2 regions of the Sporosarcina sp. G11-34 genome follow, and region 2 is predicted to be linked to the other one. Evidence: riboswitches for the same ligand, from Rfam matches in the RefSeq annotation. Region 2 holds a riboswitch; the other holds the start of a gene.
What was found. Region 2 has a riboswitch for cobalamin ahead of KSU66_RS19740 (LPXTG cell wall anchor domain-containing protein). Riboswitches for the same ligand answer to the same signal wherever they lie in the genome.

Region 1 (4,589 bases), on a different contig from region 2:
ATGCAGCTCCTGAAATCGCAAGTGATGCCCCGACAAGCCCTGCAAGTACAACCCGTGGCATACGTATTTTCCATAAAATATTCGTAGCAATCGGATCCGCTCCTGCATTCCAAAACGTACTTATCGGTATTTTCACAGTCCCGATAGATACACCTAGCCACACCGCCACAACGAGTGTTACGGCAGATACTAAGTAGGCAACGCTTGATTTACTCACTAAAAACTTCTGGATAAATTGCTTTTGCAATTGCTTCCAGTCCTTCTGCAAGACGTGGACCTGTACGACTCGTTATGTTTTCTTGAACTTGGATCACTGCTTTTTCTTTGATTGCTGTAATTGTATCGAATCCTTCACGTGCATAAACGTCTTCGACTGCTGTTTCAATGTAGTCATACATAACAATAATAACATCCGGGTTTTTGCTAATAATGGCTTCCGGATCTATCATGAACCAACCTTCTTCAGTTGCGACGTTGTCCGCACCAACCATGTCAAACATTTCTTGCATGAATGTATCTTTACCCGCCGTGTAAATTTCAGGGGCTGGTGATGTTTCTACGAATACTGTTTTTTTGTTCTCGACTGTAGCTACTTTTGTAAGAACTTCTTCCACTTTTTCTTTCATTTCCGCAATTATTTTCTCGGCTTCTTCTGTTTTGCCTGTTAATTTACCAACTTCTTCAATTGTAGTGTACGTTTCATCGAAGTTCGTTGCATTTTTCACGATGAATACAGGAATTCCAGCCGCACGAATTTGCTCGTAACCCGCTTCACCTGTACTTAATCCTGATTCGTGACCAAAGACGATATCTGGATTCATCGCTACGATTTTTTCAACGTTAAATTCCATTCCACCGATTTTCTCTTTTTCTAATGCTTCTGCTGGATAATCATCATAGTCGTTCACCCCGATAATTTCATCTGAAAGACCAAGTTCAAATAAAATTTCCGTATTGCTTGGCGTCATTGAAACGATTGTTGCTGGCGCTGTTTCTAATGTAATTTCATTGCCAACGGAATCGGTCACTGTTACCGGAGATGCAGACTCAACAACATCCTCTTTCTTAACATCTTCTTTTGGCGTGTCATCAATTTTTGGCGTGTCTGGTGTTGCCGTTCCTCCACATGCAGCTAACATAAATACTGCTACTATGGATAATAACCATAACTTCCATATCTTCTTCATATTGTTCTCCCCCTATTTTATCGAAACAAAAAATCCTCCGTAAGTCGTGCACGAAGGATGAGTTCAAGTAAAAATCTGGACGCGGAAAAGCGCTGATCTTCACCAAACCTATCCTCGCAGGTTGACGGGTGATTCCATAAAGGCAGGTCTCCTGGCTTGTGATCTTAGCTTGTCGCGTCTTCCCGAACATTATTACTTGTCCAGTGACATAGGTGCGACTTGCTTACACTTACAGTGGCGGGACCGCGTCGGCATTCAACCGACTTCCCTTTTAACCCCTACCGTGAAGGCGGGGGAACCTTTATGTTTTCGTATGTAATTTGTATTCATCTAATAGTATACTACATATTTTACTTGTGTCGAGTAGTGACGAATATCATTGAAAATAACTTTTGACGCATTAAAAAAACCGCTACACCGAAGCGTAGCGGAAAAGAAAATCACATTTTTTCTGGTGCAGATACACCGAGTAAATTTAAAGCGTTCGCAATCGTTGTGCGCGCTGCTGTTATTAAAGCTAGACGAGCAACGGATAGCTCTACATTGTCTGCATCCAACACTTTGTCCGCATTATAAAATGAGTGAAATGTTGCTGCGAGTTCTTGGATATAAGTTGCAACGCGGTACGGTGAACGTGCACGTGCAGCGTCTGCGACAACACCCGGGAAATCCCCAATTTTCTTCAACAAGTCGATTTCTTTTTCCGATGTCAATAAAGCCGCGCCATCTGCACTAGCAGTCATTTTCATCTCTTCAGCTTGACGAAGAATCGATGAAATTCGAGCATGTGCATATTGTGCGTAATAGACAGGGTTTTCATTGGAATGCGAAACGGCTAAATCGAGATCGAAATCCATTTGTGCATCGCCGGAACGCATAACAAAGAAATAACGAACTGCGTCAAGACCAACTTCTTCAACGAGTTCACGTAACGTAACCGCCTTACCTGTACGTTTACTCATCATCATGCGTTCGCCGTCTTTAAATAAGTGGACCATTTGCGCAACGATTACTTCAAGCGTATCTTTTTCGTAGCCAAGTGCTTCGATAGCCGCTTTCATACGCGGAATATATCCGTGGTGATCGGCTCCCCAAATATTAATAAGCGTATCGAATCCACGCTGAATTTTATCTTCGTGGTAAGCAATATCGGGTAAAATATACGTGAACGAACCGTCTTTTTTAATTAACACACGGTCTTTGTCGTCTCCGAATGTCGTTGAACGGAACCATGTTGCGCCTTCATCTTCAAAAACATGACCGTTTGCACGTAGTTTTTCCATGGCATTTTCGATTTTTCCGCTACCATATAAACTGGTCTCTGAAAACCAGCTGTCGAATGGAACACGGAAATCTTCTAGGTCTTGTTTTAATTTTGCAAGTTCATATTTCAAACCATATTCACGGAAAAACTTGAAACGTTCTTCAGCAGATACTTCTTTATATTTGTCCCCAAACTCTTCAACAAGACGCTTCCCAAGTTCAATAATATCTTGCCCTTGATAGCCGTCTTCCGGGATTTCCCATTCTTCTCCAAGCGCTTGGAAATACCGCGCTTCAACCGATTTTGCAAGATTGTCGATTTGGTTGCCCGCATCATTTATATAATACTCGCGTTCCACGTTGTATCCAGCCATATCAAGTACGTTGCACAGTGAATCCCCAACAGATGCACCGCGTGCATGGCCAAGATGGAGGTCACCCGTTGGATTCGCGGATACGAATTCAACTTGGATTTTTTCTCCCGCGCCTGCGTTTGACTTACCGTAATCAACGCCTTGCTCAAGTACTGTTTTCACAACTTCTTGTAAATAATCTTTTTTCAAAGTGATATTGATAAATCCAGGGCCTGCGACGTCGATTCCTTCGATAGACGCACTTTCTTTATCGATGTTGTCTAAAATAGCTTCAGCAATTACACGCGGTGGTTTTTTCGCCAATTTTGTTAGTTGCATGGCGATGTTTGTCGCGTAATCCCCGTTCTCTTTACTTCTTGGTGTTTCTAATATGACATCTGGCATATCCGTTTCTTCTATAAGTCCGGCTTTAATCACCGCGTTATGTAGTGCCAATTTAACTTTTCGTTGCATTTGTTCAACTGCGTTCATGAGGTTCCCTCCGTATATGTAATTGTCAATTCATAATTTCCTAGTACCGATTCTTCAGCCCAAAGCGAATACATCACGCTAAACGTTCCACTAAAGGTATTCTCGTTTTCTTCAAATATAAGACGTTCTGTCTGTACGACTAACCCGAAAGTTGCGGGTCCATTTCCGTAAGTCCCTTGGCGTTCTTCTTCCACATTAAATGGAAGACGCATATCCACGGCACCTTTACGCATAATAAGGGCATCGTTGGCACCCATTTTTATCATTGTTTGAATTCGTTTGCCGTCGTGGTCTTCTTCATATTTTAAATAGGACCTGCCAGCTTTGACGATGCATTGCCCCGTTGCCTTCAGTTCATGGGTCTCCGTTTCCTGCCCAGGATGCCGGATAGTTGAATTAAGTAAGACATGCACATTCCGCGATTCCATTCGTTCACCGCCTCTTAGATGAAAACATCTTTCTATTATATCCTTTTTACACGTCACTTTTCAATTAAGCAGGCCATTTACATGAAAAAATGATCAGATATCCGTTTAATGTTGCAACTTGGGTCGCATACTACATAAAAGTGCACGGATCGGAGGGTCATTATGCAACGGACAAAGTTTTTGAAAAAGAAAAAAAGAAAAATTTTATTGCGCCGGTTTTTATTGCTAACCCTTACAACGCTTACAGCTGCGTTTACTGTATTTATTTCACTTAAAATATATGCACAAATTACGGGTGCTCCTTCACTTAGCGTTCCAAAAGGTTCCGTTTTTCTCGATAAAGACGGGAAACAAATCGGGGATCACTTTTCCGAGGAACGAAGATACTGGGTAAGTCTCGATGACATGTCACCCTTTCTTATCGACGCAGTTATCGCAACAGAGGACAGGAAATTTTATAAGCATAACGGATTTGATTATAAGCGAATTGCGGGAGCTGTTTTGAAAGATGTAAAATCGATGCGGAAAGTGGAAGGCGCAAGTACGATTACACAGCAGTATGCACGAAATCTTTATTTGACACATACGAAATCATGGAAGCGGAAAATTAATGAAGCCCTTATTGCCTATCGGATGGAACGTTTTTATGAAAAAGATGCTATTTTGGAAGGTTATTTAAATACCGTTTATTTTGGGCACGGAATGTATGGCGTGGAAGCTGCGAGTAAGTTTTATTTTGGAAAGTCGGCGATTGACTTGACTCTTGAAGAGGCCGCGGTCATTACCGCGATTGCAAAAGGACCTTCAAGGTATTCACCTGTTGATAATCCAGAAAGATCTACGGAAAGAAAATTACTCGTGCTATC
Region 2 (4,589 bases):
CGTGGTTCCGTTCAACAGCATTCGGCGATGACAAAGACCGTGTGCTAATTAAAAATGATGGAACATTTACGTACATCACACCAGACATTGCCTATCACGAAGACAAGATTCAACGTGGATTCGATAAACTCATTAACATTTGGGGAGCGGACCATCACGGTTATATTCCTCGTATGAAAGCAGCAATAGAAGCACTTGGTTATGGGAAAGATAAATTGGAAGTAATCGTTTCGCAAATGGTTCATTTATACAAAGACGGCGAACGCATGATGATGAGTAAACGGACTGGAAAAGCAGTCACAATGCGTGAACTTGTTGAAGATGTTGGACTTGACGCGACTCGTTATTTCTTCGTAATGAGATCAGCAGATACGCAAATGGATTTTGACCTAGACCTAGCTGTTTCTGAATCAAGCGAAAACCCGGTTTACTATGCACAATATGGACACGCACGAATTTCTTCGATTTTACGTCAATCGAAAGACATGAACCTATCAGCTTCAGTAGACGGGGCCGCATTATTAACTGCGGAGCGAGAAATTGATTTACTTAAGAAAATCGGCGACTTCCCGCAAATTGTAGCGGACGCAGCGAAAACACGTTCACCACATCGTGTGGCGACGTATATTCAAGAGTTAGCTTCTGCATTCCACTCATTTTACAACGCAGAAAAAGTATTGGATGCCGATAATCGCGAAATGTCGGAGGCACGCCTTGCATTAATTACGGCAACTCGCACGACAATAGCGAACGCACTCAAACTGATTGGTGTATCTGCTCCTGAAAAAATGTAATACCTATTATTAATAAACACGTAGCGCTTGTCCACTGAAAATTGGCTGGTTGCTACGTGTTTTCTTTATAACGCCAGATAATAATTAGTTTAAGGGAGACCTTATAAGCGCAACTTAGGCTCCGCTGTCGCCTAGTTTTCATTAAATTTCAGGATGGGGGGATTTTATTGAGAAAGGTTATACCTATTCTATTCATTGTAATTGGTGCACTGTTTATTATTTATGCAGGTGGTCAATTTGCTACTTCATATTTTGAACAAGAAAAAAACCTGGAAGAAGCGAAGGGATTTATTTCTGAAGAGGTTATTCCACGTGAAGAAAGCGATGAAATTGAAGTGTATAGTGATATTAAAGAAGGCGATTCGATTGGCGTTTTGTATATTCCGCGGTTGGACCGGGAAATACCGATCATTTCAGGCACGCATGAGGATGAGTTAGCTAGAGGTGTCGGGCATTTTATAAGTACTGCCTTACCTGGCCAACAAGATCAGATTTTATTGTCGGGTCATCGTGATACTGTTTTTCGTCAGTTTGGAGAACTTGAACATGGCGATGAAATCCACGTGAAAATGGAAAAAGGAACATTTATTTATACGATTTTCGATACGGAAATTGTAGACGCAGACGATCGAACCGTAATCCGCTCCACAGCTCCGGAAGAAATATTAACCTTGTCGACCTGCTATCCTTTTACATTTATAGGAAGCGCTCCTGACCGATATATTATTTATGCAAAATAATTAAGATGACTACACGATTGTGTGGTTTTTTTGCTTATATTGCTAGAAACTGTAGTTGGAAGGTCCCGACTTGCAAGCAAATTCGGTTGAGTGCAAGCAAATGGGGTGCGGGTGCAAGGAAGGTCAAGCTGAGAGCAAGCAAACCCGACTGAAGTGCAAGGAAACTTAAAAAAACAATGTCCACAGCCAAAAAATCTTAGTATTGCATTAAAAATCTACTCCTATATACTTACAGAGAATCTGTTGGCCATTCATTAGTGGCATGAAAACTTAATAATTTGATTTTGGTATTTTTGCTTAACGCAAAATTTTAAAAAGGAATCAGGTGAAATACCTGAACGGTCCGGCCACTGTAATTGGGGAGCAAACTCTATTTATGCCACTAGTAAACTACTGGGAACACAGAGGAAGCGATGATCCATAAGTCAGGAGACTTGCCAAAGTCAGTATGCAATTAAACACCTTCCAGGAAAAAGGTATGCATCGTGTATCTGTCAATTTTTCGAGTTTATTTATTGAACATACATATGCCTTTACCTCTTTCTGGGGGTGGGGGCTTTTTTATTTGCCCGAATAATTTTCAGCGTTTTTTGTTCAAAAAAGGGGAGATTTATAAATGAGGAAGTACCGAAAGTTAACCAGTTTTACAGTCTTATTTTCACTGTTGTTTATGCTCATATTTGCGCTGATAGCACCGGTAGCCGCGCAAAACGGAGAGGAAAACATAACACAACTAGAAGTGAAGGATTATAACACACTCGTACAATCTGCTATCAATGATGCAAGCGCTAACATGCTAGACGAAGGTGTAATTAGCGAGTGGCAAGCAATTGGTCTAACAAAGGCTGGTAAAACGGTACCAGCTGGATACACGGATAATTTTAAAGAACATATCGAAAGTCAAATAACTAAAGGCCTTGATACTGGGCGCTTTAAAATTACTGACAGTGAGCGACTTGCGATGGCGGCTGTTGCCATTGGGATTGATCCCCGGGATGTTGGCGGTCATAATTTAATTGAATTAATTTACAACAGTCCTGATCGTAATCTATGGGATGGTTCGGTAGAAGATACGCTCACTTATCAAGGGAACAACGGCATTATTTTCGCATTAATTGCCCTAGATACAAAAGGTTTTGCAGTGCCAGAGGATGCTAGATGGACACGCAATCAGTTAGTTGCAGAACTGCTAAAATATCAAAAAGACGATGGTTCGTGGAGTTTATCAACTTCAACAACTGGGTCAACTAGCTATGATATTAGCGCAATGGCTCTCATAGGGTTAGCGCCATATACTGGACAACCGAAAGTGAAAAGCGCTGTTGATAAAGCAGTTTCATTTTTGTCTAAGGAACAAGGGGATACCGGCGGATTCGATGAAGCATTTGTAGGTGGAATTTCAAGTGAAGCGACATCGCAGGTGATTATTGGTCTAACGGCTAATGGAATAGATCCAACTAGTGAACGATTCACGAAAAAAGGAATTAACTTGATTGATCATTTATTAAGTTTTGCCGCTGATAATGGTGGATTCAAGCATACTTCCGGTGATCGTTCATCTAACACTATGGCCACTGAACAGGCTTTGCAGGGCCTCGTGGCTTACGACTTATATGCAAATGGTGGAGGTAGACTCTATGACTTTGCTGATAAAGTAGTAGAACCAGAACCAGAGCCAGAGCCAGAGCCAGAGCCAGAACCAGAACCAGAACCAGAACCAACCCCAACCCCAACACCAACACCAACACCAACACCAGAGCCAGAACCAGAGTCAGGGCCAGAACCAGAACCAACACCAGAGTCAGATAAAGTAATCGACTTCAATAAACAAATCGAAGTAAAGAAAGGCGAGAAGATTTTTATAAGTGACAGTAACTCATTCCTACAATTACCTAAGGATTTACCAGAAGGAACTAAATTAGAAGTACAGCATCCAGACGAAAAAACAGTACCTTTTAGTGGTTTGACATTAACTGGAGATTGGTATGATTTTCAATTTGAATATCCAAGTGGAGTCAAACAAGGAACAGGTAGCTATGGTTTAAGCATGGCGGTTCACGAAGGAATTGATGCCGAGAAAACGGGTGTTTATTACTTTAATGAACAGACGAAACTATGGGAATATGTAGCTGGATGGGGTGCTGCAAAAGATGGAGCGATTATGGTAGACGTCAATCACTTCTCAATATACGGTGTCTTTACCGATACATTCGGCCCAGAAAATCTTCAAGTTACCGAGGAAGAAACGACGGTTGACAGCATTAATTTAAGTTTATCGGCGGACGATCCTTCTGGAGTTAAAGAGTACATCATTTACCGTGAGGACAAGCAACTAGCGGTTGTTGAAGGAGCTGAAAGCGAATTTGTCGATGCTGATTTGAAATCAGCGCAAACTTATGATTATGAAGTAATGGCTGTAGATAAGTTGGGTAATGAATCTGAGAAGGTAACTCTTTCTGCAAAAACAAAAGTTGTTGAGAAAGTAGAGTCTGATGAAGTTTTAGTAGTTGAAGATATTAATAAGAAAGTACCCACTAGTGAGAGTGAAACTGTATCTAAAGGAAAAGAAACTGACACAGTCAAAGACGTTGGATTAGGGGCCCTACTTCCGAAAACAGCGACAAATACATTTAATTTATTAATAGTAGGTATTGGTTTATTAACAATTGGTAGCATTACTTGGTTCGTTCGCAGAAGAAATGTCTTGAATTCGTAAATAAAAGGGGGCTTTTATCCATGAAGTACTATTTGAAAATCATTACTTCTATTTTATTAACATTCATCGTCGTTATTGGACTGAGTGCTTGCGGAACTTCATTGCAGAAGCCTTCAGGATTAGAAGAAAGTACGGAGCAAAAAACGATAGCGAATGACACGAAAGAAGCAGAAAAGAAGAATGTCGCCGAAAGTAAAGTGAAAGAAGAGTCTGAAGATGCTAAGCCAGATGTGGCTGACTTAAGTAAAGAGGACGTTGAAAAGGAAAAGCAGACTAAGAAGGATTCTAGTGAAAAGCTTGTTAAATCGCTGAAAGAAGATAAAGATCCTTCAGCGGCTG

Region 1: another riboswitch for cobalamin. It lies ahead of KSU66_RS03180 (ABC transporter substrate-binding protein); the one in region 2 lies ahead of KSU66_RS19740 (LPXTG cell wall anchor domain-containing protein).

The regions. Positions count from the first base shown of each region.
Region 1 is NZ_JAHNZW010000002.1:223,858-228,446, reverse strand. Features, by position in the region: gene KSU66_RS03185 (FecCD family ABC transporter permease) at 1-217, opposite strand, end outside; gene KSU66_RS03180 (ABC transporter substrate-binding protein) at 210-1,187, opposite strand; cobalamin riboswitch at 1,312-1,505, opposite strand; gene argS (arginine--tRNA ligase) at 1,628-3,295, opposite strand; gene KSU66_RS03170 (DUF1934 domain-containing protein) at 3,292-3,723, opposite strand; gene KSU66_RS03165 (transglycosylase domain-containing protein) at 3,886-4,589, shown strand, end outside.
Region 2 is NZ_JAHNZW010000021.1:21,419-26,007, forward strand. Features, by position in the region: gene argS (arginine--tRNA ligase) at 1-794, shown strand, start outside; gene KSU66_RS19735 (class D sortase) at 962-1,534, shown strand; cobalamin riboswitch at 1,803-1,990, shown strand; gene KSU66_RS19740 (LPXTG cell wall anchor domain-containing protein) at 2,151-4,250, shown strand; gene KSU66_RS19745 (DUF4430 domain-containing protein) at 4,271-4,589, shown strand, end outside.